DNA from 4 places in the Pantoea sp. SGAir0184 genome. Region 1 is predicted to be linked to each of the others. Evidence: riboswitches for the same ligand, from Rfam matches in the RefSeq annotation. Region 1 holds a riboswitch; each other region holds the start of a gene.
The links. Region 1 has a riboswitch for thiamine pyrophosphate ahead of C1N60_RS20925 (LuxE/PaaK family acyltransferase). Riboswitches for the same ligand answer to the same signal wherever they lie in the genome.

Region 1 (7,816 bases):
GTTAATTCATCACATCGATCGTGAATACTGCCTCGCTTTCCTGGCAAAAATGGTGCAGCACAAAAGTTACAGTGCCACCGAGGGCGAACGCGAATTAGCCCGCTATATGGCAGAACAGATGGCGCAGCTCGGGCTGGAGACGGAACTGCAGCCGGTGGCCGGCGATCGGCTGAACGCTATTGGGCGGCTGGCCGGCAGCGGAGGCGGCCACAGCCTGCTGTTCAACGGTCATCTTGATACTAACCCGGTCACCGAAGGCTGGACCGTCGATCCGTGGGCGGGGAAAATCGACGATCAGTTTATTTACGGCATCGGCGTTTCTAACATGAAAGCGGGCGATGCCGCCTATTTCTGCGCGCTAAAGACGTTGATTGATGCCGGCGTGAAGCTCAGGGGTGACGTGATCCTCACTTATGTGGTCGGCGAGTTACAGGGCGGCATCGGTACGCTGGCCGCCATTGAGCAGGGTGTACGCGCCGACTATTTCATCAATGCCGAACCCACGGATTTACAGGCGCTGACCATGCATGCCGGCTCGCTGATGTTCACCATTGAACTGACCGGCGATACGCGCCATCTGTCAAAGCGTGAGGAGGCGGTAGACGCGATTGCGGCGGCGGTCGAACTGATTCCGCAGATCAATAACATCACCTTCAGCGGAGCGAAAAGCGCAGAACACCGCAAAATTAACCGTGGCCATATTGGCACCGTACACGGTGCGCTGGGGCGTGATTTGCAGGAGTGGCGGCCGCCGCAGGTCGCGGATTTTGTCCGCCTGAAAGGCTCCGCCCGCTTTGCGCCGGGGCAAACGGTGGACGGCGTGCTGGCCGATCTGCAGGCCCTGCTGGATGCACTGTGCCAGCGCTATCCGGGCCTGCAGGCACAGCTGTTCGATGACGGCCTGCGCGATAAACCCACCATGCTGCCGTTTGAGGTGTCGCCGGAATCACCAATCGTTAAAGCGGTCAATCGCGGCTGGCAGACTGTGCGCGGTACGCCGCAGCCCACCGGGGTGATCACGCCGCCCGCCTTCTACGGTACCGATGCGGCGCACCTGTATCAGCATGCGGGTATGGAGGGCATCGTGTGCGGGCCCGGCGGCAAGTACAACACCATGCCGGACGAGCGCGTTGAGATCAGTGAATTTCTCGATATGGTGCGTATCTATTTGCTGGCGATCCTCGACATCTGCCAGCCGGTTGAACCGGCGTCATGATCGCCGACGCGCTGTCACGGCTGCGCAGCGCCATGCTCGCCGCCGACATTGAGGTGATGCTGATCGATCATGGCGAACTGCTGGCATGGTTAACCGGTTATACCGTGTCGGAAACGCGTTATCGTGCCTGTCTGGTGCCGTTGCAGGACGAACCGTGGATGGTGCTGCGCCAGCTGGATGCCGCGCCGTGCCGCGCGCAGTCACCGCAGCTGGCGATTGACGCGTACCGTGATGAAGACGATCCGTGGCTGGCGGTGGCGCAGAGCCTGACGCGGCGCGGCTATCAGCGGGCGCGGCTGGGCGCGGATTATGCATCCTACGGCATGACGGTACACAGCTGGCAGCAGCTGGCGCGCCATCTGCCCGGGGTGCGCTGGTGTGATGTCAGCGGCATCAGCGACCGGTTGCGCAGCGTTAAATTTCAGGCTGAAATCGCCAGCTTACGCCAGGCCGCCAGCATTGCCGATGCCACGCTGGCCCAGCTGAGTGCGCAGGTGCAGGGCGGCTGGCGTGTGCGAGATGTCGCCGCGCTGGCGGCGGCACAATTTCTGCGGCTCGGTGCTGACAGCGGTGAAACCGGACCGATTGTTATCGCCAGCGGCGACAACGGATTTTTGCATGCCAGCGGCCATGAGCAGCGTCTGCAAGCGGGCGATGTGCTGCACGTTGAGCTGATCCCAAAAGTGCGGCACTACAGCGCGCGGCTGATGCGTCCGCTGATTGTCGGTGAAAGCTCTGCGGCGCGCGCGGCGCTGGCACAACAGCTGATCGCCATTCAGGATCGCCAGCTACGGGCGATGAAGCCGGGCGTTGCGGCCTGCACGGTGGATGCCGTCGCGCGCGAGGCGGTGCTTAGCGCCGGGCTGCGTGAGGATTACAGCAACATCACTGGTTATGCGCTGGGTCTGTATACGCGCACCCCGCGTCCGAGCGATTTCAGCTGCTGTTTTCATCCTCAGGCGCCGTGGTTACTGGAGGAAAACATGGTATTTCACATGTATATTTCAGCGCAGGGCCTCGCCTTCAGTGAAACCGTGCGCGTCACGGCACAGGGCGCAGAGCGACTCACCACGCTGCCGCGCCAGCCGTTTACGCTGCCGGCTAACAATAAACAGGATGATGTACAGTGCAGGACGTTGAATTAATCGATTTGGCTGCCACCTTGCCGGGCCTGATGTTTGATCTAAAATACGCCACCGCCGATAACATCGCCGGGTATGCCATTTATCGCGACGCGCAGGCGCTGCTGCATCCGGATGCCGCCGCCGCGCTGCGCCGCAGCTGCGATATCGCCCAGCTGGCGGAATTTCGCCTGCTGGTGCTGGACGCGTATCGTCCGCAGCAGGCGCAGTGGCACTTGTGGGATGCCTGTCCCGACGCGGATTATGTGGTGCCACCGACGCGGGGCTCGAATCACAGCCGTGGCGTGGCGATCGATGTGACGCTGGTGGATGAGTCGGGCAACATTCTGGAGATGGGGACCGGGTTTGACGACATGTCTGCTGAGTCGCACCCGTTCCATCCCAACGTGCCGCAGCAGGCGCAGCGCCATCGCCTGTTGCTGAACGCCATCATGCTCGGCGGCGGTTTTGTCGGCATGCCCACCGAATGGTGGCACTTTGAACTGCCGGATGCGCAAAACTATCCGCTGCTCAGCGATCGCTTTGCCTGCGTCAGCCGGGCTGATCGCGTTCCTGTGAGTGATATTGCGCGTTAATAATCGCGTTGCTGAAGCGGGGGGTTCTGCGCCTTCCCGCCTTGACACGCCCTCCGTTCCGACCCCAGAATGCAGCTTGTTCCAAGGGGTGCCCTGTTAGAGGGCTGAGATTCTACCCGCGCGGCTGTCACGGCCGGCAACGTAGTGACCCTCTGAACCTGATCCGGCTAATACCGGCGTAGGGATGTGGAACCAGGGTCACTGCACGCCCTCATTCCCTCTTTGCGCCTTTCTGCGAATCCTGCGCATTTCTCAGGCCCTGGCTGGCCGTTATGCCGCAGTCCAAAGAGGGCACCTTCATGACCGAAGCGTCAATCATCGCCGCGCTGCTGGCGTTTATGCAGCGCGAAGAAACCACGGAAGCGGATTTCAACCAGCTGGCGCTGCAGCTGTTCGCGTGGCAATTCGAACACAATCTTCCTTACGCCCGCTTCGCCCGCCAGCGCGGCCGCACGCCGCTGACGGTCAAACAGTGGCGGCAGATTCCGGCGGTGCCGATTACGGCGTTTAAAGATCTGACGCTGAGCTGCCGTCCGGTGGCGGAGATTCCCCACATCTTTATGACCAGCGGCACCACGGGGACCGGCCGGGGGCGCAGCTATCACCCGACGCTGGCGGTTTACGATCGCTCGATGCTGATCAATTTCCGCCAGCGCTTTATGGCCGGATATCCGCGCCTGCCGATGGCGATCCTGTTTCCGCACAGCAGCGAGCTGCCCAACTCTTCGCTGGCCCATTATCTGACGCTGGCGATGCAAGAATGTGGCACGCAAGACAGCGAAGTGATGGTGGATGCGCAGGGGCTGAAACTGCCTCGTCTGATCGCCGCGCTGGAGCAGGCGCAGGCCAGCGGCCAACCCTATGCCCTGCTGGGTGCCAGCTACAGTTTTGTCCACCTGCTGGACGAACTGGCGCGTCAGCAGCGGCGTTTCAGGCTGCCGCCGGGCAGCCGCATCCTCGACACCGGGGGTTTTAAGGGCCAGTCGCGTGAAGTGGCGGCGGAGGCGTTTTATAGCGTGCTGCAGCAGACGCTCGGCGTTCCGCGTTCGCACTGCATCAATATGTACGGCATGACTGAACTCAGCACGCAGTTTTACGATTCCGGCAATGAAATCTGCCCGCCGGTGAAATCCGGACCGCACTGGATCCGCACGCGCGTGGTCAACCCGCTGACCGGTGCGGAGGTGCCGGAAGGTGAGACAGGCGTACTGGTGCATCACGATCTCGCCCATTTCAATTCTGTTTCCGCCATTCTGACCGAAGATGCCGGCGTGATGGTGCCCGGCGGGTTTCAGCTGCTGGGGCGCGTCGCGGGCGCGGATGCCAAAGGCTGCTCGCTGGCGATGGAATCGTTTCTCGCTGCCGCGCAGGCACGGGCATGAAAGTGTATGCCGGACATCTGCCGGGCATCCGCCACAGCGAGGTGGCGTGGCACAGCCTGCACTTTGGCCAGCAGGGCAGCGCGCTGGAAGTGTGTGTGCCGGTGCTGTCCGAGGCGCAGATTGCCACGCTGGCGGCCAGCGTACGCGATAACGCGCGCCGCTACCTGCACACCCTGAGCGTAGCGCGCATCACCGCGTTGATTGATGAAGCCATCGCGCGCCTGCTTGACCGTTCGCACCCGGTGCGCCAGCAGGCGGAGCGGTTGCTGCCGCTGGTTACCGGCTATGACGCCGACATGCTGCGGCTCGGTTTAACCGGCTATCTCAAAACCTTTCGTGAACCGCAGCTGCGGCGTTTTCTGGCGGAGGAATTCGGCAACGTGCAGATGCTGGACGATTTTCAGCCGCGGCCAAAAGGCGGCTTTGTCCGCGCGTTTGGTCCGCAGCTGTTGCTGCAGATCTGGGCCGGCAATGTGCCGGGTTTGCCGCTGTGGAGCCTGATTGCCGGCCTGCTGGTGAAGGCGGGAAGCGTGGGCAAGGTGGCGAGCGCTGAGCCGCTGATGGCGGGCTGGTTCGCCCAGCTGCTGGCGGAGATCGATCCGCAGCTGGGCGACTGTCTGGCCGTCGTATGGTGGCAGGGCGGTGATGAACGCACTGAGCAGCAGTGGTTCCGCCAGGCAGACGTGGTGATGGCTTATGGCGGAGAAGCCGCGCTGACGGCGATGCAGCGGCGTCTGCCGCCAGCCACGCGCTTTCTGCCGCATGGCCACAAAATCAGTTTTGGCATGGTGGCGCGCTCGGCGCTGGACGTGCGGCGCGGTCCGGCGCTGGCGCGTCAGGTGGCTTACGATGTGATGCGCTATGACCAGGCCGGCTGTTACTCGCCGCAGGCGCTGTTTATTGAGCGCGGTGGCCGGGTGTCGCCGCAGGAGTTTGCTGCTTACCTCGCCCATGAACTTGCCGCGCTGGCACAGCGCTATCCGCGCGCGACGCTGACGCTGGGTGAAAGTCAGGCTGTGGCCGCGTGGCGCAACGTGGAGGAAATGCGTGCGCTGAGCGGTGACCGCACGCTGTACGGTGATGAGCACGATGCCTGGGCGGTGGTGTACGTCGATAAGCCGGAGCCGTTACAACCGGGCGCGCTCGGGCGCACGCTGAAGGTGATTGCCGTGGATACGCTGGAGGAGACGGTAAGCTGGGTAGCCGCGCAGCGCGCGTATCTGCAAAGCGTTGGCCTCGCGGCCGCGCCCGAGGTGCTGTTTCGGCTGGCGGCGCAACTCGGGGCGGCGGGCGTCACGCGCATCACGGCGCTGGGTAACATGACTTCACCGGAGGCGGGCTGGCATCACGATGGCCGCTTTAGCCTGCTGGATCTGGTTACCCTGTGCGAAATCGAACAGGCGGCGGAAACCGCCGCTGAACACTATGCGCCCTATCTTGACTGAGCGGGCGTGGAGAAACGCAATGAAATTCAGCAATCACACCGTGCTGGTGACCGGCGCCAGTCGCGGTATTGGCGCCGCCATTGCCCAGGCCTTTGCCGCCGAAGGCGCGTTTGTCGTGGTCAACTATTTACGTAATCACGACGCCGCTGCGCAGGTAGTCGCGGCCTGTGAAGCACAGGGCGGGGGGGCACTGGCGATTGCCGCCGATGTAACCTGCGCCGCACAGGTAGCCGATATGATGCAGCAGATCGAGGCCGCTACCGGGCGACTGGATGTGGTGGTGAACAATGCCTTCGCACCTTATCGCTTCGATCCCGACCGGCGCCAGCGCTTCTGGGAAACGTCCTGGTCTGCTTACCAGACGCAGTTTGATGGCGCAGTGAACGCCTGCTACAACGTGTGTCAGGCGGCCTTGCCGCTGATGCGCCGCCGCGCGCGCGGCAGCATCATCAATCTGGTGAGTGATTTGATCGCCCGGCCAGCGGTGGCTTATCACGACTATATCACCGCAAAAGCCGCGCTGACGGGCTTTAGCCGGACGCTGGCGGCCGAACTGGGGGCGCTGGGCATTCGGGTGAACTGCGTGGCGCCGGGACTGGTGTATCCCACCGATGCCAGTCAGCATACGCCAGAAGCGGTCCGCCACGCGCTGACGGCGCAAACGCCGCTCGGACGACTGGCGCGCGCCGCGGATGTCGCCGGGCCAGTGCTGTTTCTGGCATCAGCGTGGAGCGAATTTGTCACCGGCCAGACGCTGTATGTCGATGGCGGTTTGGTGATGCAGGATCATTAAGCCAGGTCGCCAGTCGCCGCACTGGCGACCTGCCACCGCCCGCCCGGTACCTCAATCCGTTATTCCGCCATGCCCACCGTCATGCAGCTATCTGCGCACTGCAGGCAAATTTCAGCACAGGTCTGACAGTGCGGATGCTGGTGCTTCTGGCACTCCCAACCAGCCAGCTGACAGGCCATCGACGTGATGGTACAGAGCTGCTCGCTCAGTTCACTCTGGGCAGCCAGCAGTTGGGCGGTTACGCAACACAGCGCCGCGCACTGCTGATTCAGGCTAATGCAGACGCTCATCTCACTGGCGTCAGCGTCCAGCAGACAAGCCGCCGCACAGTGGTCGCAGGCGGTCGCGCAGCGATAGCACAGCGCGATACAGTCATTGAGTTCAGCGTTCATGAGTTTCCTTAGCGTCAGGGTAAACAACGCGTATGTGAGCCTGAAGGGAGAATTTAGCTAAAACAGAGGTGATATCAAGTGGATAGCGGAGGATTAACCCCGGTAAGGTGCATCGCAGATGCAATTATCCCTTTAATAATGCGGAGTTAGCTAATTGTAAGCTTGTGTATATATCAGCGCCGATAATAAAAACCGCTTAAATAAAAGTGTACAAGTCTGTGTGGCTTGTACAAATATAGCCGCTGCGGATTTGTTAGTTAAATAAGCAATGGTTTAAATTCGTGGTAAATAAACGATGCAATTGAGGCATTATAAGCGAAGCGGTAAATGCTGCCGGATCGCTGAAGATTTGATCGATTAATTGTTTTCCAGCGAGAAAATTACTCTCCTGACAAGGTTTATCACGCATTTAAGCGAAGCGTAAACACAATGTCAGGAGAGTGTGGTGCCAAAGGTTATCGAGGTTAAATCAGTATTAAGAGGGGAAAGTCTTATTTACGACGACTGATCTTTCCTCCCTTCCTGCCGGCTTCAATGGCACGCTGTGGATCGTTCTTAAAGTTACCGCCACTGACCTGACCACCCTTGCGGCCTGCTTCAGCCGCGCGCTCCTTATCGGCTGCGAAGTTGCCTGAACCCCCACGACGTTGCGTCACTTTTTCTTCCTCTTCAGGTTTCTTCTTTGGATCCTTCATTTTTTTCCTCTCAGTTCATACCCGCATGAAGCAAAAATAAATGTAGCGATGTTTTTACCATAATCAAGCCAGGAATAATCTTAACTTTTAATTTACAGCACGTTGGTTGTTTAACTATGAGTCAATTCCAGCTGATTTATTCCGGCAAAACATCCGGGGTGGAATTGTTAACATTT
Region 2 (7,816 bases), on a different contig from region 1:
TTCACCTTTGTATGCCCGACTGAACTGGGTGACGTGGCAGACCACTACGAAGAGTTCCAGAAACTGGGCGTAGACATCTACTCCGTTTCAACTGACACGCACTTTACCCACAAAGCCTGGCACGGTTCTTCAGACACCATCGCGAAAATTCAGTATGCGATGATCGGCGACCCGACCGGTGCTCTGACCCGTAACTTCGAAATCATGCGTGAAGCTGAAGGTCTGGCTGACCGCGGTACTTTCATCGTTGACCCGGAAGGCATCATCCAGGCCATCGAAATCACTGCAGAAGGCATCGGCCGTGACGCATCTGACCTGCTGCGTAAAGTGAAAGCGGCTCAGTACGTGGCTTCTCACCCAGGTGAAGTTTGCCCGGCTAAATGGAAAGAAGGCGACGCAACGCTGGCTCCATCACTGGACCTGGTTGGCAAAATCTAAGTCACCTACGCCCTTTGATCTTTCTTCCATCGGGTGCTGCGGCACCCGATTTTCTTCACAGGAACTCACTATGCTCGACACCAATTTAAAAACCCAGCTCAAGGCCTACCTTGAGAAACTAACGAAACCGGTTGAGTTGATTGCCACACTGGACGATGGCGCAAAATCCGCAGAGATCCGTACTCTGCTGACCGATATCGCGAGTCTGTCTGATAAAGTCAGCTTCCGTGAAGAGAACGATCAACCGGTACGTAAGCCATCATTCCTGATTACTAACCCTGGCAGCCACAGCGGTCCGCGCTTTGCCGGTTCGCCAATGGGCCACGAATTTACCTCACTGGTGCTGGCTCTGCTGCAGACCGGTGGACATCCGTCGAAAGAGGCGCAGAGCTTGCTGGATCAGGTTGTTGCGCTGGACAGCGACCTGCATTTCGAAACCTATTACTCTCTGTCGTGCCACAACTGTCCGGACGTGGTACAGGCACTGAACCTGATGGCAGTGCTCAATCCGCGCATCCGTCATACCGCCATCGACGGTGGCATGTTCCAGAACGAGATCACCGAACGCAACGTCATGGGTGTGCCGGCGGTTTACCTCAACGGTAAAGAGTTCGGTCAGGGTCGCATGAGCCTGGCAGAAATCGTCGGTAAGGTAGACACCAACGCGGATAAGCGTGCGGCTGAAGAGCTGAACAAGCGTGACGCCTATGAAGTGCTGATCGTCGGCAGCGGCCCGGCGGGCGCTGCGGCGGCCATCTACTCGGCGCGTAAAGGCATCCGTACCGGCCTGATGGGCGAGCGCTTTGGCGGCCAGGTGCTGGACACCGTTGACATTGAAAACTACATCTCCGTGCCGAAAACCGAAGGGGCGAAGCTCGCCGGTTCTCTGCGTGCGCACGTTGATGACTATGACGTTGACGTGATCGACACCCAGAGCGCCATCAAGCTGATTCCGGCAGCGAAAGAGGGTGGCCTGCACGCCATCGAAACCGCTTCTGGCGCAGTGCTGAAATCACGCAGCATCATCATTGCTACCGGCGCACGCTGGCGCAACATGGGCGTTCCAGGCGAAGAGCAGTATCGCACCAAAGGTGTTACCTACTGCCCGCACTGTGACGGCCCGCTGTTTAAAGGCAAACGCACGGCGGTGATCGGCGGCGGTAACTCCGGCGTTGAAGCGGCCATCGATCTGGCCGGTATTGTCGAGCACGTTACGCTGCTGGAGTTCGCCAGCGAAATGCGCGCCGATAAAGTGCTGCAGGATAAACTGCGCAGCCTGAAAAACGTCGATGTGATCCTGAACGCGCAGACCACCGAAGTGAAAGGCGACGGCAGTAAAGTTACCGGTCTGACCTACATCGACCGCAATAACCAGACCAGCCACGAACTGGCGCTGAGCGGTATCTTCGTTCAGATTGGTCTGCTGCCCAACACTAACTGGCTGGAAGGCGCGGTAGAGCGCAACCGCATGGGCGAGATTCTGATCGACGCCAAAGGCGAAACCAGCCTGAAAGGCGTATTTGCCGCCGGCGACTGCACCACGGTGCCGTACAAGCAGATCATCATTGCCAGCGGGGAAGGGGCTAAAGCGTCACTGAGCGCGTTTGATTACCTGATCCGCACCAAACCGGCTGAATAAGTTTTGCGATAGCCACGCAAGCGCCCTGCAACCTGTGTTGCGGGGCTTTTTTTTAACCCAGCCAGCGACGCGCCTGTTCATCGCTGATATCGCGATAATAAATTTTATGGATGCGCTCGCCGCAGCGTTTGCATTCGGCTTCGAGGTACGTGGAGTACCGGTAACGGCCGCCGGGGGCAACGGCGCCTTGACGGGAAATGGTGATATTGTGCCAGTGGTGCGCGTGCGGAAGAAAACTGAATAAAGTCATTAGCGATTCCGGGTGAAGGTGAAACAGCGGTCTTCAAATCCGGAAGGGAATTAGGCCGTGTTACGCCGCCGGCCGGTTTGATATTAATCAAGTTGCGCGCTTTCTTTTGTTTATTTCCCGCATACTGCCCCGGCAGATTAAATTAACTATCCTGATGAATTTTAGGGCTTTTGGGAAAATTGATCTCCGTCGAATTGTTTATATTTTCCTGATGATCAAAAAATTATGAAAATTGATGGCGCACGTATTTTTGCTTATCGTTGTCCGGCAAAAAAAAGTGCCCCTGCCGCAGGATTTACAACTTTAAGCTGACCCTTTATGCTGTGAAGGCACGTCTGACACGGACGTGCATGACTCGGGGTGCCCTTCTTTGTGAAGGCTGAGAAATACCCGTAATACCTGATCTGGATAATGCCAGCGTAGGGAAGTCAGATGCCTGACCGCATTCGCCTTCCTGATTGCCGGTTGGGAGCCTTATGACACAGCCTGACCCTCTTTCCCCGGCGCAACTCGCGCACTCTCTGCAACTGCTGCGGCAGCAGGCACCGCTGGTGCACTGTATGACCAACGACGTGGTGCAAACTTTTACCGCCAACGTGCTGCTGGCACTGCAGGCTTCGCCCGCGATGGTGATTGATGGCGATGAAGCGGCGCAGTTTGCCGGTTTTGCCGATGCGCTGCTGATCAACGTCGGTACGTTAACCCGTGAGCGCCGCGATGCGATGCTGGCGGCGGTACAGGCCGCTAACCAGGCCGGCACACCGTGGACGCTCGATCCGGTGGCGGTAGGCGCGCTAACCCTGCGTACGGAATTCTGTCAGCAGCTGCTGAGCCTGCGACCGGCGGCCATTCGCGGCAACGCTTCAGAGATTCTCGCCTTAGCCCACCAGGCCACGGGCGGACGCGGTGTGGATAGCGTGCATCAGGCCGATGCCGCACTGAACGCCGCGCAGCAGCTGGCGCAACGCTGCACGACTATCGTTGCGGTAACCGGCGAAGTCGATTACGTCACCGATGGCCGCCATACGCTGGCGATTCCCGGCGGCAGCCCGCTGATGACGCGCGTGGTCGGCACCGGTTGTGCGCTATCCGCCGTAGTCGCGGCGTGCAGCAGCCTGCCGGGCGAGCGTATCCAGCACGTGGCAGCGGCCTGCCGCTTGATGTCGCTGGCCGGTGAGCAGGCCGCGCGCAGCGTGGCAGGGCCGGGCAGCTTCGTCGCCGCTTTTCTCGATGCGCTGTGGACGCTGGAGGTGGCGGCATGAAACGCATCAATGCATTGACCATTGCCGGCACCGATCCCAGCGGTGGCGCGGGTATCCAGGCGGATCTGAAAGCCTTTTCCGCGCTCGGCGCGTACGGCACCAGCGTGATTACCGCGCTGGTGGCACAGAACACCCGCGGCGTGCAGTCGGTGTATCGCATCGAACCGGCATTTGTTGCGGCGCAGCTCGACTCGGTGCTGAACGACGTGCGCATTGACGCCGCGAAAATCGGTATGCTGGCGGAGACGGCGATCGTCGAGGTGGTGGCAGAGAAGCTGAAACGCGCCAGCCTGCCGTTTGTGGTGCTGGATACGGTGATGATTGCCAAAAGCGGCGATGCGCTGCTGTCGCCCGATGCGGTAGCCAGCATTCGTGAACGGCTGCTGCCGCAGGTATCGCTGATCACGCCCAACCTGCCGGAAGCCGCGGCGCTGCTGGGTTGCCGCATGGCGCAGGACGAGGCGAGTATGCTGCAGCAGGGCGATGCGCTGCTGGAACTGGGCTGCGAAGCGGTGCTGATGAAGGGCGGTCATCTCAGCGATGCGGAAAGCCCGGACTGGCTGATCACCCGCGCCGGCCGCCAGCGCTTTACCGCGCCGCGCGTTAACACCCGTCATACGCACGGCACCGGCTGCACGCTGTCGGCGGCGCTGGCGGCATTGCGACCGCGCCATGCGGACTGGGCGGGCACCGTAGCGGAGGCCAAGGCCTGGCTGCAGCAGGCGCTGCTGCACGCCGATTCGCTTGAGGTCGGCCACGGCATTGGGCCGGTGCATCATTTCCATCAGTGGTGGTAGGGCGTAACGCCAGATTGCCGTTTTTTCACTGCGTATCCGTCTGAAAAATGGAGTCAGCAATTTGCCAGCCTGGCGCGTTTCGGTCCAGGCTGTGGGGGCGAATCGGCAGGTGCCGGTTCTTTTCCAGCCATTTATCAGGAGCGAACATGACGGACATCGTACAGTTATTGGGTAAAGAGGCGGATACGCTTCTTCAACATCGCTGCATGACCATTCCAGCGGACAGCCTTTATTTGCCGGGCGCGGATTATGTCGATCGCGTGATGATTGATAACAATCGTTCTCCTGCGGTACTGCGCAATATGCAGACGCTCTACAACACCGGCCGTCTGGCGGGTACCGGCTATCTGTCGATTCTGCCGGTGGATCAGGGCGTCGAACACTCTGCCGGCGCCTCGTTCGCTGCCAATCCGGCCTATTTCGACCCGAAGAATATCGTCGAGCTGGCGATTGAAGCCGGCTGTAACTGTGTGGCATCAACCTATGGCGTGCTGGCCTCCGTGTCACGTCGCTACGCGCACCGCATCCCGTTTATGGTCAAGCTGAACCATAACGAAACCCTGAGCTATCCCACGCAGTATGACCAGACGCTCTACGCCAGCGTCGAGCAGGCGTTCAACATGGGCGCGGTTGCGGTCGGCGCCACCATCTATTTTGGTTCTGAGCAGTCACGCCGGCAGATCGAGGAAATTGCAGCGGCCTTCGAGCGCGCGCACGAGCTCGGCATGGTGACGGTGCTGTGGGCTTATCTGCGCAACAACGATTTCAAGAAGGATGGGGTGGATTATCACGCCAGCGCCGATTTAACCGGTCAGGCTAACCATCTGGCGGCCACCATTGGTGCCGACATTGTGAAGCAGAAAATGGCGGAGAATAACGGCGGTTATAACGCGGTGAAGTTTGGCCACACCGATGAGCGCGTGTACAGCAAGCTGACCAGTGAGAATCCGATCGACCTAGTGCGCTACCAGCTAGCCAACTGCTACATGGGCCGCGCCGGGCTGATTAACTCCGGCGGTGCTTCAGCCGGTGCGACCGATGTGGCAGAGTCGGTGCGTACGGCGGTAATCAATAAACGCGCCGGCGGCATGGGGCTGATTCTCGGGCGCAAGGCGTTTAAGAAGTCGCTGAAAGAGGGCGTGGCGCTGATTAATGCGGTGCAGGATGTGTATCTGGCGAAGGATGTGACGATTGCCTGATGGTGTGAGGTGCGTTTTTTCACCCTTACCCTCACCCTAACCCTCTCCCGCGAGCGGGAGAGGGGACTGTTTTGTGCGGTTTTTTAATGCGTTAATTCTCTGACAGCTTACTGAAACAGCTCCCTCTCCCGGTGGGAGAGGGCCGGGGTGAGGGCATCACACCGCACCGCATCACACCGCACCGCACCGCATCACACCGCACCGCACCGTATCAAACCGCATCGCACCACACCACAAGCTCAAAGCACCCCAAAACACTACGGCCCTTCAAACCATTCGCTGTTGCGCTCGGCAATCGGCGTGATGGTCAGAATCATCTCCTGCAGATGTCGCCGCATCGCCTTCTCCGCCGCATCGGCATCTTGCGCTTTCAGCGCGGCAAAAATCTCTTCGTGCTGCTGAATCAGGCTCTCCGGCGGCGACACTTCGCTCAGCGTCAGAAAGCGCACGCGGTCCATCGTCGCTTTAATGTTCTCCACCGTCTCCCACGCCAGCAGGCAGTCAATGCCTTCGGCAATCAACCGGTGAAACTCATCATCGAGCGCCAGAAACGCCTGGCTGTCGTGGCGTTCCGCTGCCAGACGCTGCAGCTGCAGATTGTGTTCCAGCGCCATCAGTCCGGTGGCAGCGATCTCCAGCGCGGCGCGGCGAACCACGGCGATCTCCACCGCTTCACGGATGAAACGGCCGTCGGCGACGCGCTGGGCGGAGATTTTGCGCACGAAGGTGCCGCGCTGCGGCAGGACCTGCACCAGGCCGGCTTCCGCCAGTTTGATAAAGGCTTCCCGCACCGGCTGCCGCGACACGTTGAAGCGCGCCGACACTTCTTTCTCCGACAGCAGCGAGCCCGGATGGATCACGCAGGTCACGATATCCTTCCGCAGATAGCGATAAATCTGCTGATTTACCGGTTCGCTGGTGGTTATGGTATAGGCAATCGACATGCAGCAATATCCGTATTACGGCTGGCCGCCGCCAGCCCGATGAGAAAGCGTCAGTCTAATCAGCACGCTGCGTCTGCGCTACACATTTGTGCAGGCGGCTTAGCCTTCTGTGACCAGCGCCTGCACCGTGGCGCGTGCACCGGTAAGCCGCAGCTGCTGATACAGCTCGGTAAGACGCGTAACAAACACTGAGTGATAACGTAAATCGTCGCCGAACACCGCCTGCAGGCGCAGTAAGGCCTCAACGCGCTGCGGACCCTCCTCGCTATTGGCAACAATGCTGGCCAGCTGCGCGCTGAGCGGATCGCGAATCTCAATCGCCGCACCCTGCTCATCGACGCCGCTGATATAGCGCATCCAGCCTGCTACGCCCAGCAGCAGATAATCACAGGCCGTCCCGTTACGCAGATGCCAGCGCACGCTATCCAGCAGGCGCTGTGGCAGCTTCTGCGTGCCGTCGGTGGCGATTTGATAAGTGCGATGTTTAATCGCCCGGTTTTCGTAACGGGCGATCAGCGAGTCGGCATAGGCGACCAAATCAACATCCTGCGTGCGCAGCGTGGGTGCCTGATCCTGCAGCATCAGCGCGCGCGCCGCCTGACGAAAATTGGCATCGGCCATGCAATCGCTGATGTGCTGATACCCGGCCAGATAGCCGAGATAAGCCAGGAACGAGTGGCTGCCGTTGAGCATGCGCAGCTTCATCTCTTCGTACGGCAGCACATCACGCACCAGCTCCGCACCGGCCTGTTCCCACGCCGGGCGGCCGCTGACGAAGTTATCTTCAATCACCCACTGGAAAAAAGGTTCGGCCTCCACCGCCACCGGATCGCGACTGCCCAGCCGCGCTTCCAGCGTCGCGAAAGCTTCATCGGTCATCGCCGGTACGATGCGATCCACCATGGTTGAGGGAAAGGTGAGGTGGGTCTGAATGTAATCCGCCAGCGCCGGGCTGCGACGCTGCGCCAGCTGGGTTATCACATTGCGCGTAACGTGGCCGTTCTCCGGCATGTTATCACACGACATCACGCTAAACGGCGGCAGATCGCGCTGGCGACGGCGTTCAATCGCCGCCAGGATCACGCCGGGCAGCGAGCGCGGCGCGTCAGGATGCGCCACATCGTGCACGATGTCCGGATGCGTCAGGTCGAGCTGGCCGCTCGACGGCAGCGAACAGTAGCCTTTTTCCGTGACCGTCATCGACACGATGGCGATTTCCGGCTGGCTCATCGCTTCAATCACCGCCTCAATACCGTCACTTTTCGCGTGCAGCGCCTGGGTAATTAC
Region 3 (7,816 bases), 200 kb from region 1:
TTGCGCCTTTGTCCTGCAAATCCAGCAGCTCGTAGTTACGGAAGATGGTCAGCGCGCCGTCAATTTTATGCGTCAGCAGCGCGGAGACGGCGTCCATATTCAGATTTACCAGCTTCACGCTGTTAACGTCGACGCCCTGCGATTTCAGCATGTTGCGGATAGCCACATCTTCCGCGCCGGGAATCGCATAGCCAATCGATTTACCGGCGAAGTCTTTAATACTGTGGATATCGCCCGATACGGCTGTCAGGGTGTTCAGCGGCTGGTTAATAAGCGTGCCAACCCGGATTACCGGCACCTGCTTGTCCACCAGCGTATAGAGCTGTGGCTGATAGCTAATCGCCAGATCCGCCTTGCCTGCCGCCAGCAACAGCGGTACCGACGCGGAATCCGCCGGTGCGATCATCTCGACATCCAGCCCCTGCTGTTTAAACGCCCCGCTGTACTGAGCGGCAAAGATCGCCGTGTGGTTTGGGTTAATGAACCAGTCGAGCAGCAGCCGCACCTTTTCGGCTGCCTGCGCGTTGACGGTGGCCAGCAGCAGTAACGAAGCGATGGCACGAAGAAGTCTGTTCACTCAAGTTCCTTAGTATGATTGCCAGAGAAATTTTTTACGCACCAGCGCCACGGCCGCTGAGAGCAGCAGCGCCAGGCTCATTAACAGCAGCAGTGCGGCAAAACTGGTGGCCGTTTCCAGCCGCGCGTTGGATTGCATCATCAGGTAGCCCAACCCTTCGCTGGCACCGACCCACTCGCCGATCACCACCCCAATGGGTGCCAGCACCACCGCCATTTGCAGGCCGGCGAAAAACTGCGGCAGCGCAGCCGGCCAGCGCACGCGCCAGAAAATTCGCCAGCGCGAGGGATACAGCGTTTGCGCCAGCTCCAGCCAGCCGGCAGGCGTACGGCATAAACCGTCGAACAGCGACAGGCACAGCGGGAAAAACAAAATCAGCGCCGCCACCACGACTTTTGACGCGATGCCAAAACCCAGCCACAGCACCAGCAGCGGGGCCAGCGCAAATACCGGGATGGTCTGGCTGGCCGTCACCAGCGGAAACAGCACCCGACGCAGTAGCGGGCTGGAAGCCATCAGCACCGCCAGCACCACGCCACCGCCGACGCCCAGCAGCAGCGCCAGCACAATTTCCGCCAGCGTAAACATTGCGTGATGCGCGAGCAGCTGCCGCTTTTGCCACAGAGCCTCCAGCACCGCCTGCGGTGCCGGCAGCAGAAATGCCGGTACGCCGTTGTGGCGCGCCAGCAGCCACACGCCCAGCACCACCGCGATCAGGTAGATACCACTACTCAGCTTTTTCATAGGAATTCAGTCGGGAAAAGAGTTCGGCCTGCGCCTGCAGCAGTCCGGCATCATTGAGCGCGCGCGGCACCGTACCGTTCGGCACAGGCCAGTGCGTCATCTGCAGCGGCTGGCCGTGCAACAGCAGAATGTCATCGGCCATACGGCAGGCTTCCAGCGGATCGTGGGTCACCAGCAGCACCGTTTTGCCGCGCAGCAGCGTCGCGGTCAGCGTTTGCAGTTGGTGTTTGGTCATCACATCCAGCGTGGCGAATGGCTCATCCATCAGCACCAGCTCGCGCTGCGCATACAGCGTGCGCGCCAGCGCGACCCGCTGCCGCATGCCACCCGAGAGCTGTGAGGGCGCGGCTTGCGCCTCGTCTTCCAGTCCCACCTGTGCCAGCAAGTGGTGCGCCCGCACGCGGTCCGGCTTCGCACCGCTTAGACGCGCCGTCAACATCACGTTCTCCAGCACCGTCAGCCACGGATAGAGCAGATCCTGCTGCCCCATCCATGCCACGTGCTGCGCAATACCGCTCAGGCTGCCCTGCTGCGGCTGCACTAAGCCGGCCACCAGACGCAGCAGCGTGCTTTTACCAATGCCGCTGCAGCCCAGCAGCACCGTGGTTTTGCCGCCGCGCAGTTGCAGATTGAGCCGATCGCATAGCTGTTTTTCGCCCCAGGCAAAGCTCACCTGGTCAAAGCGGATGTCCTGCGTCATGGCCGCCGCGCCGCCAGAATTGCCAGGTGGCTAAAGCCGCGCTGCGCCAGTGCGCTGGCCGCCTGCGCTGCCCGGATGCCGCTGGCGCAGACCAGTACGATGCGGCGATCCGCCGGTGGCTGCCAGGCGTCCAGTTCGTGCGGCAGCACGCGCTCAACCCGTTCGGCCACGCTGGCGGGCGCCTCTTCGCAGCTGCGCAGCTCCACAATGCAGTCTCCGGGTTGTAACAGGTGAGCATCAATAAACGGCACGCCGGGCTGGGCCGGTTCCTGTGCCGCATCAAAGCGGAACGAACGAAAGTGCCAGCTGACGAAGTCACAGTTGACCATGCAGCCGAGCGGTGAGGGTTGCAGCCCGAGCAGTACGCTGAGCGCCATCTGCGCCTGCATCGCCCCCAGCGCCGCCACGGCCGGGCCCATCACGCCAGCGGTGTTACAGTTAGCCGCGGAAGCAGGCAGCTGCGGAAACAGCGCACGATAGCTCGGCGCGCCGCCGCAAAAACCGCCAGCATAGCCCTGACGACCCAGCACCGAGGCGCTGATCAGCGGTATGCCTGCCTGGAAACAGGCATCAGACAGTTGGTAAGTCACCGCGAAGTTATCGGCGGCATCAATCACCAGATCGCACCCCGTCAGCGCCTGCGCGATATTGCTGGCGCTCAGCGCCTCGGGCACCGCTTCGATTTGCACCTCAGGATTGCGCTGCTGCAAAGCCTGCTGCGCCGCCACAGCTTTGCTGCGACCCACATCCTGCAGGGTGAACAGCGTCTGGCGATGCAGGTTATGCAGCGCGACCTGATCATCATCGTACAGGCACAGCTGACCGACGCCCGCGCCCGTCAGCTGAGGCAGCAGCGTGGCGGCCAGCCCACCGGCACCGGCTACCAGCACGCGGGCGCGAGCCAGTTTCTGCTGCCCGACGACGCCAATTTCCGGCAGCATCATCTGGCGTTGGTAGCGTTCCATTGCGCGCTCCTTAGTTCAGGTTAGCGAGGCCGAAGATCGGCGTTGAGGCCACGGCCATATCACGCTTCTCCATCAGCCCGGCATCGCGCGCGCCCTGCCCGGCGGCGATCGCCTGGCTGAACGCGCGCGCCATCGCCACCGGATCGCCCGCTTTCGCCACGGCGGTATTGAGCAGGATGGCATCGAAGCCCATCTCCATAGCCTGCGCTGCCTGTGACGGTGCGCCGATGCCGGCATCAATGATCAGTGGAATATCGCTGAACCAGGCTCGCATCGCCCGCAGCCCGTCAATATTTCGCAGTCCCTGGCCGGAGCCGATGGGCGCGCCCCACGGCATCAGCAGTTCACAGCCGGCGGCCAGCAGTTTTTCACCGACAATCAGATCCTCCGTGGTGTAGGGAAACACCTGGAAGCCGTCGGCGCACAGAATGCGTGCCGCTTCGACCAGCGCGAACGGATCGGGCTGCAGCGTGTCGGCATGACCAATCACTTCCAGCTTGATCCACGGCGTGTTAAACAACTCGCGCGCCATGTGCGCGGTGGTGACGGCCTCTTTGACCGTGTGGCAGCCAGCGGTATTGGGCAGCACGCGCACATTCAGGCCCGTCAGCAGCTCGCGAAAAGCCGCGCCCGCCGTGCCTTCGCGGCGCAGGCTGACAGTGATAATTTCACTGCCGGATGCGGCGATCGCCTGCTGCAAAATCGCCGGTGAAGGGTAGCCTGCGGTGCCGAGCAGCAAGCGTGACTGCGGTGTAAAATCGTAAAACATCGCTCAGCCTCCCTGCATCGGTGACAGGACTTCCAGCTGCCAGCCTTCCTGCAACTGCAGGCTGGCATACTGACTTTTCGGCACAAAATCGCCATTGCAGGCGGTGGCAACACAGACCGCATCGATTTGCTGTTCGATCAGCAATTCGCTGAGGCTGCTGGCCTCAGTGCTGATGGTGCGGCCGTTAAGCTGAATATTCATGGCTAACCTCCCCGGACAGGCGCTGCATCAGCTGTTCTGCCATCATTGGTGCCAGCAGAAAACCGTGACGATACATGCCGTTAAGATAAAAAATACCGTTGTGATAGTGGATTTCCGGCAGATTAGCCGGCCATGCCGGACGCAGACCGCTGCCGCTTTCGTTGACGCGCGCTTCCGCCAGCGCCGGGTGCAGGGTGTAGGCCGCGCTGAGCAGTTCCATCATGGCGCGCGCGCTGATAGCGCTGGCATCGTCGCTTTCGATCATGGTGGCGCCGAGCATGAAGTGGCCGTCGCGACGCGGCACCAGATAACAGGGAAAACGCGGATGGAGCAGACGAATCGGCCGGGAAAATGACACCTCATGACTCTGCAGGATCAGCATTTCCCCACGCACCGCGCGCAGGCCGGAGAGCTGCGCTCTGGCATGGATACCGCGACAGTCGATGATCCGGCCCGATGGCTGGCGCGCATCAAAGCGGACGCCGCGCTGCAGCAGTTTGTCACGCAGTTCAGCCAGCGCACGGCGCGGATCGAGATGTGCTTCGCGCGGGAAAAACAGTCCGCGCGCAAACCGGTTTTCCAGCGCCGGTTCAAGCGACGCCGGATCAACCCATTGATGCGCCGTCGTCATGCGCGCGAAGCGGTTTAACTCCGGGTTATCACGCGGCGGTGCCAGCACTAACGTACCCTGATGCACCACGCTGCTGACGCGCGTTTGCCACCATGCCGCAGCATGCTGGCCGAGGGTAATTACGTCGGCTGGCGCGCTTTCAGCTTCACACCACGGCGCCAGCATGCCACCGGCAAACCACGAGGCAGGCTGACGCGCTTCATCATCAATGACCTCGACGGTTTCGCCGCGCTCAGCCAGTAGCGTGGCAACACAAAGCCCGGACACGCCGCTACCGAGCACGCTCCAGCGGCTCATGAATCACGTTCCGGTAAATAATCTGGGAAATTCACATCGGCCTCTCAGTGATAACTGAGACCCGCAGATACAGGTGAAGGGAATCGACGCCAGCGATCGGGCTCGCCTTTGCGCCAGACGGCTTTGCACATGAGCCGTCAGTCTTCCTACGCCAGTATCAACTGGGTCAGGTTCAAAGGGTCGCTAAGCCGCGCAGTGCGCTATTAGCCTCTCAGTCTCTCAGGCGAGACTCCCCCGACGCGTCTATTTGTATTGCAGGCGCTGGCTGGCGTCAAGCAGCACGTTAACTGCGCTGCCCGCGTTGTGGATCAAAATTGCAACATATGGTATACCAGACGGATAGCGGGCAGATGATAAAAAAGACTTTTTTATTATTCACTTATAAATTTTTCAGCTAATCATGGAAGCATTATGAATAAGTTTCGTGTGGCTTTTATTAAAGCAGGATGGCATCAGGCGATCGTGAACAACGCGCTGGTGGGATTTGAGCAGGAACTGACCGAACAAGGCGTCGAAAATACATTAAAAAGCTATGACGTACCCGGCGCGTTTGAAATGCCGCTGCTGGCTAAACGCCTGGCCGAAACCGGCAAATTTGATGCGATTGTCTGCGCCGCGCTGGTGGTCGACGGTGGCATCTATCGCCATGACTTTGTCGCGCAGGCCGTCGTCGATGGCCTGATGAATGTACAGCTCGCCACCAATGTTCCGGTGTTTTCGGTATCACTCACTCCGCACAATTTTCAGCCGGTCGATGCGATTGAAGCGTTTTATACCGAACATTTTATTAAAAAAGGCAAAGAAGCCGCACGCGCCGCTCTGATGATTCATCAGCTACAGATCGATTAATATTTTTTAAGCGGTAGCGGTAATAATTGATGGCCGGATTAAATAAAGAAATTTCTGGCCGATGAATATTTCAACGCGGGGCTATTGACGGCAGGTTATGAAGTGAAATGATTTCGCCAGCATTCCGGCTGGCGAAATCCTGAGTAGCGGTGGAATTAACGGCTGACTTCGTGACCAATCAGGCCGCCGATAGCCGCGCCGCCGAGGGTACCGAAGGTGCTGCCGCCGGTCAGAACGGCGCCGCCTACCGCACCTACACCAGCGCCAATGGCGGTGTTGCGGCCACGATGAGACATGCCACAAGCCGTTACAGAAAAGGCTAAAACCAATACCACTGCGATATTAAAGCTGCGTTTTAAAACCATCAAAATCCTCATTACCATTAATTCTAATGGAATGTAATAGTGTTAACTTTGTTTGTTGTTTAGCCGCCAAATACCTGGCGTAGCGTGCTTATCCTGGAGGCAAATTTAAGGGGCTTTGCATTTTTGTGGAAGGTAAAAATTCCTATTTTATGCCGGACCTGCCAGGTGCTGGTTATTATTCGTACCTTAAGCCAAATAAAAAGGCATGGCGTGAAGGTTCACGCCATGCCTCGATGACTTACCGCGCAATGAATTAACGCTGCGGATGATTAACTTCTACTGGTCGTAAATCAAACACCAGCACTTCAGCATTGTTACCGTTGGCGAACTGCAGCGCCGTCTCATTGCGTACGCGCGCGCCGTCGCCGGCTTTGAAGCTCACGCCATTCACTTCAATGCTGCCGCGCGCCACGTGAATATAAGCATAGCGATCGTTAGCCAGTTCCAGCGTCTGCTGCTCAGCACCGTCAAACAGTCCCGCGTAAATACGCATATCCTGACGTACGCGCAGCGAGCCGTTGTCGCCTTGTGGCGAAACAATCAGGCGCAGCTGACCACGTTTGTCGGCCTCTGCCACTGACACCTGCTGGTAACCTGGCTCGGTACCGCGTTCTGCCGGCACAATCCAGATCTGCAGGAAGTGCACATTGTCCTGTTTCGAGTGGTTAAACTCGCTGTGCGTTACGCCGCTACCGGCGCTCATCAGCTGCACGTCACCGGGCACGATAACCGAACCGGTACCCATGGAATCTTTATGCTCCAGCGCGCCTTCCAGCACGTAAGAGATAATCTCCATGTTGTTGTGCGGATGCGCACCGAAACCGCGACCCGGTGCTACCTGATCATCGTTAATCACCAGCAGATCGGAGAAACCGGTCTGTTGTGGGTCCCAGTAGCTGGCAAACGAAAAGGTATGGCGTGAATGCAGCCAGCCGTGATCGCCTAAGCCACGTTGTTCGGACAGTCGTTGTTCAATCATGGTCTGCTCCTAAAATTTTTAGCTGGAGGGCGAAGGCCCTTCCCGTTGCTGACCAGTATACGTAAACTGATTTGCCCAACAATGCGCCTGTATGACAATGACTGTCACAGATAAGTGGACAATATGCAGATTGAAGATCTCCGAATTTACGTCGCCGTAATCAAAGCGGGCAACTTTACCGCTGCGGCTGAACAGCTGATGCTCTCCAAGCAGTACGTCAGCCGGCGCATCGCCGCGCTGGAAGAGTCACTCGGGGCGCGTTTGCTGAATCGCAATACGCGCAAACTGTCCGTTACCGACAACGGCCAGCTGTTTGCCCAGCATGCGCAGCGCATTCTGGATGATGTGCAGGAAGCCGAACTGGCGGTGTCTGGTCGTCGTCAGGTGCTGCGCGGCAGTTTTCGTCTCAGCGTGCCGATGTCGTTCGGCATCAGCCATCTTTCCCCTTATATCGCCGAATTCCTGAGCCAGCATCCCGGTATCCAGTTCCAGGTGGAACTGGCGGATCGGCATGTGGATATGGTTGGAGAGGGTTTTGATATGGCGATCCGCATCGGCACGCTGCCGGACTCCAGCCTGATCGCCAAACGGCTGGGCGAATTCCGCCGCGTGATCTGCGCCAGCCCGGCCTACCTGCAGGCCGCCGGCGCACCGCGTGAGCCGGAGGATCTACTGCAGCATCTCTGTCTGCGCTATGGACGTGAAAGCCAGACCGGCTGGGAGCTGTTTCAGGGCGACA
Region 4 (7,816 bases), on a different contig from region 1:
GCGCGGCCGCGGTAACAGCGATTTCATGCAGAAATCCCTTTGAGGAAAAAGACCGGGAAAAAAACAGCGTAGAAGATTCCACAGCAAAACGAAAAAAGCCAGCAGAGAAAAACTCCGCTGGCGGTGAAATTGCACCCTACTCAGAAAAGGTTCCACGTCGGCGGAACCGCTGGCAGAGCGCCATTCATTGCTGAATGCCTCCCGCTCTTCCATTGCCCGCCAGTATGCCTCTAATATGGGGCAGGAAAAACTGAGCGAAGTCGAGAAGGAGTTCCCCTTTTATGTCCTCTGCGCGTCTGCAACAGCAGTTCATTCGCCTGTGGCAACACTGTCAGGGCCAGGATCAGGAAACCACGCTGAGCGAGCTGGCTGAACTGCTGCACTGCTCACGCCGCCACATGCGTAACCTGCTGAACGCCATGCAGGCGGCGGGCTGGCTGATCTGGCAGGCTGAAGCCGGTCGCGGTAAACGCTCGCTGCTGAGTTTCTGCTACACCGGACTGGCGCTACAGCAGCAGCGCGCCGAAGACCTGCTGGAGCATGATCGCATCGACCAGCTGGTGCAACTGGTGGGCGATAAAAACCAGGTGCGGCAGATGATTGCCGCGCACCTTGGCCGCAGCTTTCGCCAGGGCAAGCATATATTGCGCGTGCTCTACTACCGGCCCCTGCCTAACCTGCTGCCCGGCTCGCCGCTGCGCCGTTCAGAAACCCATCTGGCGCGACAGATATTCAGCGGCCTGACGCGTATAAATGAGGAAAAGGGGGAAATCGCCGCCGACATTGCCCATCACTGGCAGCAAACCTCTCCGCTGCACTGGCGCTTCTTCCTGCGGCCGGCAATCCGCTTTCATCATGGTCGCGAGCTGGAGATGGAGGATGTCATCGCCTCGCTGGAGCGGGTGCGCAGCCAGCCGCTGTTTTCGCACATCGACCAACTGCACTCGCCGGCGCCGTGGACGCTGGATATCCATCTCAGCCAGCCGGACTGCTGGCTGCCGTGGCTGCTGGCCAGCGTCAGCGCCATGATTCTGCCGCGTGAGTGGCCGACGCTGCGCCACTTCGCCCGTCAGCCCATTGGCACCGGTCCGTACAGCGTGGTGCGCAATCAGCAAACCCAGCTGAAAATCGCCGCGTTTGATGACTACTTCGGCTACCGCGCGCTGATTGATGATGTCTCGATCTGGGTGCTGCCGGAGATCAGCGATGAGCTGGTCTACGCCGGTGTAAAACTGGAAGGCGAAAACGACGACGAAAAATCGGAAGAGAGTCGCCTCGAAGAGGGCTGCTATTTTCTTTTGTTCGATCAGCGCTCTGAACGCGGGCGCGATGCCGGTTTCCGCCGCTGGGTGAGCGATCTGCTTAACCCTATCGCGCTGCTCAATCATGCCGGCGTCGGCTATCAGCGATACTGGTTCCCGGCTTATGGCCTGCTGCCGCGCTGGCACCATCGGCGCGATATCACCCCAGCCCACAAGCCCGACGGCGTGACCCAGCTGACGCTCAGCTGGTACAGCCACCACGTCGAACACGAGGGCATCGCCAATGCGCTGCGGCCACTGCTGGCGCAGCAGGGCGTTGAGCTGATTACCCGTGAAGTGAGCTACGAAAGCTGGTTCGACGGCGCGGGCGAGAGTGACATCTGGCTGGGCAGCGTCAACTTTACCCTGCCGCTCGACTACGCCCTGTTCGCTCAGCTCTACGAGCTACCGCTGATGCATCACTGTATCCCGCTCGACTGGCAGGCCGACGCCGCGCGCTGGCGAGAGAAAGCGCTGCCGCTGGCGGAGTGGAGCAAACAGCTGGTAAACAGCGACTATCTGCATCCGCTGTTTCATCACTGGCTGCTGCTGGAGGGCCAGCGCAGCATGCGTGGCGTGCGGCTGAACACGCTCGGCTGGTTTGACTTCAAGTCTGCCTGGTTCGCCCCGCCGGAGCTGTAAAAAGGGCAGCATCGGACAACACGACCGGCAGGTGAACCTTTCGCGTTGTCCTGTAAATGTCTAGAATATGTCGTTCTCAACGGGGTGCCGGTTAACTGGCTGAGAGAGACCCGTCGAACCTGATCCGGCTCGTACCGGCGTAGGGATTTGAGATGCTCCGCCCTCAGATCCTTTGCGACGCAACCTTACCTTCTCCTTAAGGAACGCAAAGTGTTAAATAAAGTTCTGCCCCTGTTGCTGCTGATCGCTGCGCCAGCTCTGGCGGCCAAACCCGTCCTCACCGTGTATACCTACGACTCGTTCGCCGCCGACTGGGGCCCCGGTCCGGCAGTGAAAAAAGCCTTTGAGGCCCGCTGCGGCTGTGAGCTGAACTATGTGGCGCTGGAGGATGGCGTATCGCTGCTTAATCGCCTGCGTATGGAAGGAAAGAACAGCAAGGCCGACGTGGTACTGGGGCTGGACAATAACCTGATTCAGGCGGCGGAAAAAACCGGCCTGTTCAGCAAAAGCACGGTGGATACCCGCGGGCTACAACTGCCGGACGGCTGGAACAATGACACTTTTATCCCGTTTGATTACGGCTACTTCGCGTTCGTTTATGACAAAAACAAGCTGAAGAATCCGCCGCACAGCCTGAAGGAGCTGGTCGAAAGCCCGAAAAAATGGCGGGTGATTTATGAAGATCCGCGCACCAGCACGCCGGGACTCGGTCTGCTGCTGTGGATGCAGAAAGTGTACGGCGATGACGCGCCGGCGGCCTGGCAGAAGCTGGCCAGCAAAACCGTGACCGTCACCAAAGGCTGGAGCGAAGCTTATGGTCTGTTCCTCAAAGGCGAAAGCGATCTGGTACTGAGCTACACCACCTCGCCGGCTTATCACCTTATTGAAGAAAAAAAGGATAACTACGCCGCCGCGCCGTTCAGCGAAGGTCACTATCTGCAGGTAGAAGTGGGCGCGCAGCTCGCCAGCAGCAAACAGCCGCAGCTGGCGCAGCAATTCATGCAGTTTATGGTGTCGCCAGCGTTTCAGAGCACCATTCCCACCGGCAACTGGATGTATCCGGTGATCAAAAGCGATTTACCCGCCGGTTATCAGGCGTTACCGGTGCCCGCGAATGCGCTGCAATACACCCCGACAGAGGTGGCCGACCATCGCGCGGCGTGGATTAGCGCGTGGCAGCGCGCCGTCAGCCGCTGATGCCCGGCTGGCTGCTGCCCGGAGCGCTTAGCGCACTGCTATTGTGTGCGGTCGCGCTGCTGGCGCTCGGTGCCCTGCTGCTCGCCGCGCCGGCCACCGACTGGCGCGCGCTGCTCAGCGATAGCTATCTGCACCATGTGCTGGCGTTCTCCTTTGAACAGGCGCTGCTGTCAGCGCTGCTTTCGGTGCTGCCAGCCATTCTGCTGGCCCGCGCGCTCTATCGCCGCCGTTTTACCGGCCGCACCCTGCTGCTGCGCCTGTGCGCCATGACGCTGGTGCTGCCGGTGCTGGTCGCCGTATTCGGTCTGCTGAGCGTCTATGGGCGCAGCGGCTGGCTGGCGCAGCTGTGCGCTGCCGTCGGTATCGACTATCACTTCTCGCCTTACGGCCTGCAGGGCATTTTGCTGGCGCACGTGTTCTTTAATCTGCCGCTGGCGACGCGCATGCTGCTGCAGGCGCTGGAGAGCATTCCCGGCGAGCAGCGCCAGCTGGCGGCGCAGCTCGGTCTGCGCGGCTGGTCGCTGTTTCGCCTGCTGGAGTGGCCGTGGCTGCGGCGTCCGCTGCTGCCAACGGCGGCGCTGATCTTTATGCTGTGCTTCGCCAGTTTTGCCACCGTGCTGGCACTGGGTGGCGGTCCGCAGGCTACCACGCTGGAGCTGGCCATTTATCAGGCACTTAGCTTTGATTACGATCCCGGCCGCGCCGCGCTGCTGGCATTGTTGCAGCTTGGCTGCTGTCTGCTGCTGGTGCTGCTCAGTCAGCGCTTCAGTAAAGCGATTCCGGCCGGTAGCCAGACGGTGCGCGGCTGGCGCGATCCGCAGGATTCCTGGCGCGCACGCGTCGCGGATACGCTGCTGATTACGCTGGCGCTGCTGTTACTGCTGCCACCGCTGGCGGCGGTGCTGGTCGACGGCTTACGCGGCGGCATTGCCGGCGCGCTGCAACAGCCCGCGCTGTGGCAGGCGACGTGGACGTCGCTGCGCATCGCACTCGGTGCCGGTGTGCTGTGCGTGCTGCTGACCATGATGCTGCTGTGGAGCAGCCGCGAACTGCGTCAGCGCCAGCATCGCTGTGCCGCGCAGGCGATGGAACTGAGCGGGATGCTGATTCTGGCAATGCCGGGCATTGTGCTGGCGAGTGGGTTCTTCCTGCTGTTCAACGCCACCGTTGGCCTGCCGCAGCGCGCCGATGCGCTGGTGATCTTCACCAACGCGCTGATCGCCATCCCCTACGCGATGAAAGTGCTGGAAAATCCGATGCGCGACCTCAGCGCGCGCTACGCTCAGCTGTGCGCCTCGCTGGGTATTAGCGGGTTTACTCGCCTGCGGCTGATTGAACTGCGGGCGCTGAAACGTCCGCTGGCACAGGCGCTGGCCTTTGCCTGCGTGCTGTCGATTGGCGATTTCGGCGTGGTGGCGCTGTTCGGCAGCGCCGATTTCCGCACCCTGCCGTTTTATCTGTTCCAGCAGATTGGCGCCTATCGCGGTGCCGATGGCGCGGTGACCGCGCTGCTACTGCTGCTGTTATGCCTGCTGCTGTTTACGCTGATGGAAAAATTACCGGGTCGCCATGCTGACACTGAATAACCTTACTTATCTCTACCAGCATCTGCCGATGCGCTTCAGCTTTAGCGCACAGGCCGGTGAACGTCTCGCCATTCTCGGCCCGAGCGGCGCGGGCAAAAGTACCCTGCTGAGCCTGCTCGGCGGCTTTCTGCCGGTGAGCCAGGGCAGCCTGCTGATCGATGGCGTCGACCACACCCGCAGCGTGCCTGCCGCGCGGCCGGTATCGATGCTGTTTCAGGAGAACAATCTGTTTCCGCACCTGACGGTGCAGCAAAATCTGGGGCTGGGCCTGCATCCCGGCCTGAAGCTGACGCGCCAACAGCAGAAGCAGGTAGAGCAGATTGCGGCGCAAACCGGGCTGGAATCGATGCTGACGCGTCTGCCCGGCCAGCTCTCCGGCGGCCAGCGGCAGCGTGTGGCGCTGGCGCGCTGCCTGCTGCGCAATCAGCCGGTGCTGCTGCTCGACGAACCGTTTTCGGCACTCGATCCGGCGCTGCGCAGTGAGATGCTGCAGCTGGTGCGCGCGGTGTGCGAGGCGCGCGCTATTACGCTGCTGATGGTGTCACACAGTCTGGAAGATGCGCAGCAGATTGCGTCACGCAGCCTGGTGATTGTTGACGGTCGGGTGTACTGGGATGGCAGCACCGCCAGCCTGCTGCGCGGTGAAAGCCCGGCGGCCGCCATCCTTGGCGTTCAGCCGCGTTAAGCGAAGAACACTTTCCACAGCAGCTGCAGAAAAATCGGCATCATCGGGTGGAACAGCAGCGCAATAAAGGCACCGACGCCGATGAGCGCCATCAGCGGAGCCAGCCAGCGCAGCCGCGCCAGTGGCAGATAAGGCGTGGCCCAGTCGACGCTTTTGCCGCTGCGCCACCAGCGCCACAGCAGCCAGCCGCCGATCCACAGCAGCAGCGCCACCGCCAGCAGCAGCCATTTGAAGCTGTCGCCCTGCGCCGCCTGCGGCACGTCGATCGCCACGCCCGCCAGAATGCCCGGCATCAGGTAAGCCGGCGGCCACAGGATGCAGCCGATAATGTTCGGCGGCAGAAATTTACGCACCGGCAGCTCCAGCATGCCGGCCGCCAGCGGAATCAGCGGACGCGTCGGTCCGACAAAGCGCCCCACGAGGATGGTGAACATGCTGTGCTGATGCAGCGCGTGCTCGGTTTTATCCAGCAGCCCTTTGTATTTTTGCAGGTATTTCCAGCGGTGCAGCGGTCCCTGGAATTTCCAGCCAATGCCGTACGACACCCAGTCGCCAATCAGACAGCCGGCCAGCCCGGCGGCCCACGCCGGATAGAGCCCGATTTGTCCGCTGCCCACCAGCGCGCCGAGGCTGGCCATCAGGACCGTTCCCGGCAGCAGCAGGCCGACAAACGCCAGCGACTCAAGAAAGGTCACCAGCGCCACGGCAATCAGCGCGTACTCCAGCGATTGCGTAAACAGGTGTTGGATCCAGGCTTCCATAACTATCCTCTGCGGAATATAGAGGCTGGATTGTCCTGAGACAGCCCCACAGCGTCAAGCAATTCCCCGCGCTGCCGCACGCCCGCGCCGCGCAGACGACGGCACCACCGGCAGTACACTGTATAAACATCCATGATATACTGAAATGAATTCATTCTCCGGAGTTAACGTGACCGAACCGCGCGCAGGATTTTTGCTGACTCGCCACTGGCGGGATACCCCGACCGGCAGCGAAGTAGTGCTGTGGCTGGCCACCGACCAGGGCCCGCAGCGCCTGGTGCTGCCTGCGCAGGAGTCGGTGGCGTTTATTCCCCGGGAGTTCCAGGCGCAAACCGAAGCGCTGATTCGCGACGAGCGCCATACGCGCCTGCAACCGCTGGATCTGAAAGATTTCCGGCGCCGACCGGTGCTGGGACTCTATTGCCGCAGCCACCGACAGCTGCAAAGCATCGAAAAACGCCTGCGTGAAAACGGCATTGCGGTTTATGAAGCAGATATCCGCCCGCCGGAACGCTACCTGATGGAGCGCTTTATCACGGCACCGGTGTGGTTCAGCGGCGAGCCGCGCGGCGACAGCCTCGTCAACGCGCGCCTCAAGCCGCATCCCGATTACCGTCCGCAGCTGAAATGGGTGTCGCTCGACATCGAAACCACCGAGCACGGCGAGCTGTACTGCATCGGGCTGGAGGGCTGCGGCCAGCGCCAGGTGTATATGCTCGGCCCGCCGAACGGTGATGCCAGCCAGCTGGATTTTGAGCTGATCTACCTCGACAGCCGGCCACAGCTGCTGGAGCAGCTTAACGCCTGGTTCGCCCGTCACGATCCCGATGTCATCATCGGCTGGAACGTGGTGCAGTTCGACCTGCGCGTGCTGCAAAAACATGCCGACCGCTACGGTATTCCGCTGCGTCTTGGCCGTCAGCAGCAGCCGCTGGAGTGGCGCGAGCACGGCTTTAAGCCCGGCGTGTTCTTCGCTCAGGCCAGCGGCCGGCTGGTGATTGACGGTATCGAGGCGCTGAAATCGGCGTTCTGGGACTTCGCCTCATTTAGCCTGGAGGCGGTGTCGCGCGAGCTGCTGGGCGAAGGCAAAGCCATCAACAATCCGTGGCAGCGCATGGAAGAGATCAACTGGCGCTTTGCCCACGACAAACCGGCGCTGGCCACCTACAACCTGAAGGATTGCGAGCTGGTTACGCGTATTTTCCAGCACACCGCCATCATGCCGTTTTTGCTGGAGCGCGCCACCGTCAATGGCCTGGCGGTGGATCGCCACGGCGGATCGGTGGCGGCGTTCAGCCACCTGTATATTCCGCGAATGCACCGCGCCGGCTTTGTCGCGCCCAATCTCGGCGAAGTGGCACCGGAAGCCAGCCCTGGCGGCTACGTGATGGATTCGCGCCCCGGACTGTATGATTCGGTGCTGGTGCTGGATTATAAAAGCCTCTATCCGTCGATCATCCGCACCTTTCTGATCGATCCGGTCGGGCTGGTCGAAGGCCTGGCGCATCCGGACGACGCCGATTCGGTTCCCGGTTTTCGCCACGCGCGCTTTTCGCGCCGCACCCACTGTTTACCGGCGATTGTCGGGCAGATCTGGCAGGGGCGCGAGGCCGCCAAACGCGATGGCAACCAGCCGCTGTCGCA

Region 2: linked by a shared signal. The riboswitch ahead of thiM (hydroxyethylthiazole kinase) and the one ahead of C1N60_RS20925 (LuxE/PaaK family acyltransferase) in region 1 are both predicted to bind thiamine pyrophosphate.
Region 3: linked by a shared signal. The riboswitch ahead of C1N60_RS21940 (FAD-dependent oxidoreductase) and the one ahead of C1N60_RS20925 (LuxE/PaaK family acyltransferase) in region 1 are both predicted to bind thiamine pyrophosphate.
Region 4: linked by a shared signal. The riboswitch ahead of thiB (thiamine ABC transporter substrate binding subunit) and the one ahead of C1N60_RS20925 (LuxE/PaaK family acyltransferase) in region 1 are both predicted to bind thiamine pyrophosphate.

What each region holds. Positions count from the first base shown of each region.
Region 1 covers NZ_CP028051.1:195,895-203,710, reverse strand. Annotated here, with positions in the region: gene C1N60_RS20940 (M20 family metallopeptidase) at 1-1,216, shown strand, start outside; gene C1N60_RS20935 (M24 family metallopeptidase) at 1,213-2,361, shown strand; gene ddpX (D-alanyl-D-alanine dipeptidase) at 2,391-2,933, shown strand; TPP riboswitch at 3,008-3,137, shown strand; gene C1N60_RS20925 (LuxE/PaaK family acyltransferase) at 3,206-4,315, shown strand; gene C1N60_RS20920 (acyl-CoA reductase) at 4,312-5,760, shown strand; gene C1N60_RS20915 (SDR family oxidoreductase) at 5,780-6,553, shown strand; gene C1N60_RS20910 (four-helix bundle copper-binding protein) at 6,613-6,945, opposite strand; gene C1N60_RS20905 (con-10 family general stress protein) at 7,437-7,601, opposite strand.
Region 2 covers NZ_CP028050.1:1,578,433-1,586,248, forward strand. Annotated here, with positions in the region: gene ahpC (alkyl hydroperoxide reductase subunit C) at 1-438, shown strand, start outside; gene ahpF (alkyl hydroperoxide reductase subunit F) at 509-2,077, shown strand; gene C1N60_RS07305 (hypothetical protein) at 2,130-2,327, opposite strand; TPP riboswitch at 2,674-2,770, shown strand; gene thiM (hydroxyethylthiazole kinase) at 2,804-3,589, shown strand; gene thiD (bifunctional hydroxymethylpyrimidine kinase/phosphomethylpyrimidine kinase) at 3,586-4,386, shown strand; gene fbaB (class I fructose-bisphosphate aldolase) at 4,533-5,585, shown strand; gene C1N60_RS07325 (GntR family transcriptional regulator) at 5,843-6,529, opposite strand; gene C1N60_RS07330 (mannitol dehydrogenase family protein) at 6,629-7,816, opposite strand, start outside.
Region 3 covers NZ_CP028051.1:393,481-401,296, reverse strand. Annotated here, with positions in the region: gene C1N60_RS21970 (ABC transporter substrate-binding protein) at 1-577, opposite strand, end outside; gene C1N60_RS21965 (ABC transporter permease) at 587-1,321, opposite strand; gene C1N60_RS21960 (ABC transporter ATP-binding protein) at 1,305-2,021, opposite strand; gene C1N60_RS21955 (HesA/MoeB/ThiF family protein) at 2,018-2,986, opposite strand; gene C1N60_RS21950 (thiazole synthase) at 2,997-3,755, opposite strand; gene thiS (sulfur carrier protein ThiS) at 3,759-3,956, opposite strand; gene C1N60_RS21940 (FAD-dependent oxidoreductase) at 3,940-4,884, opposite strand; TPP riboswitch at 5,011-5,130, opposite strand; gene C1N60_RS21935 (6,7-dimethyl-8-ribityllumazine synthase) at 5,296-5,733, shown strand; gene C1N60_RS21930 (glycine zipper 2TM domain-containing protein) at 5,889-6,098, opposite strand; gene C1N60_RS21925 (pirin family protein) at 6,352-7,077, opposite strand; gene C1N60_RS21920 (LysR family transcriptional regulator) at 7,201-7,816, shown strand, end outside.
Region 4 covers NZ_CP028050.1:3,496,483-3,504,298, forward strand. Annotated here, with positions in the region: gene C1N60_RS16645 (MFS transporter) at 1-27, opposite strand, end outside; gene sgrR (HTH-type transcriptional regulator SgrR) at 282-1,943, shown strand; TPP riboswitch at 2,014-2,107, shown strand; gene thiB (thiamine ABC transporter substrate binding subunit) at 2,154-3,140, shown strand; gene thiP (thiamine/thiamine pyrophosphate ABC transporter permease ThiP) at 3,116-4,726, shown strand; gene thiQ (thiamine ABC transporter ATP-binding protein ThiQ) at 4,710-5,411, shown strand; gene C1N60_RS16670 (DedA family protein) at 5,408-6,172, opposite strand; gene polB (DNA polymerase II) at 6,342-7,816, shown strand, end outside.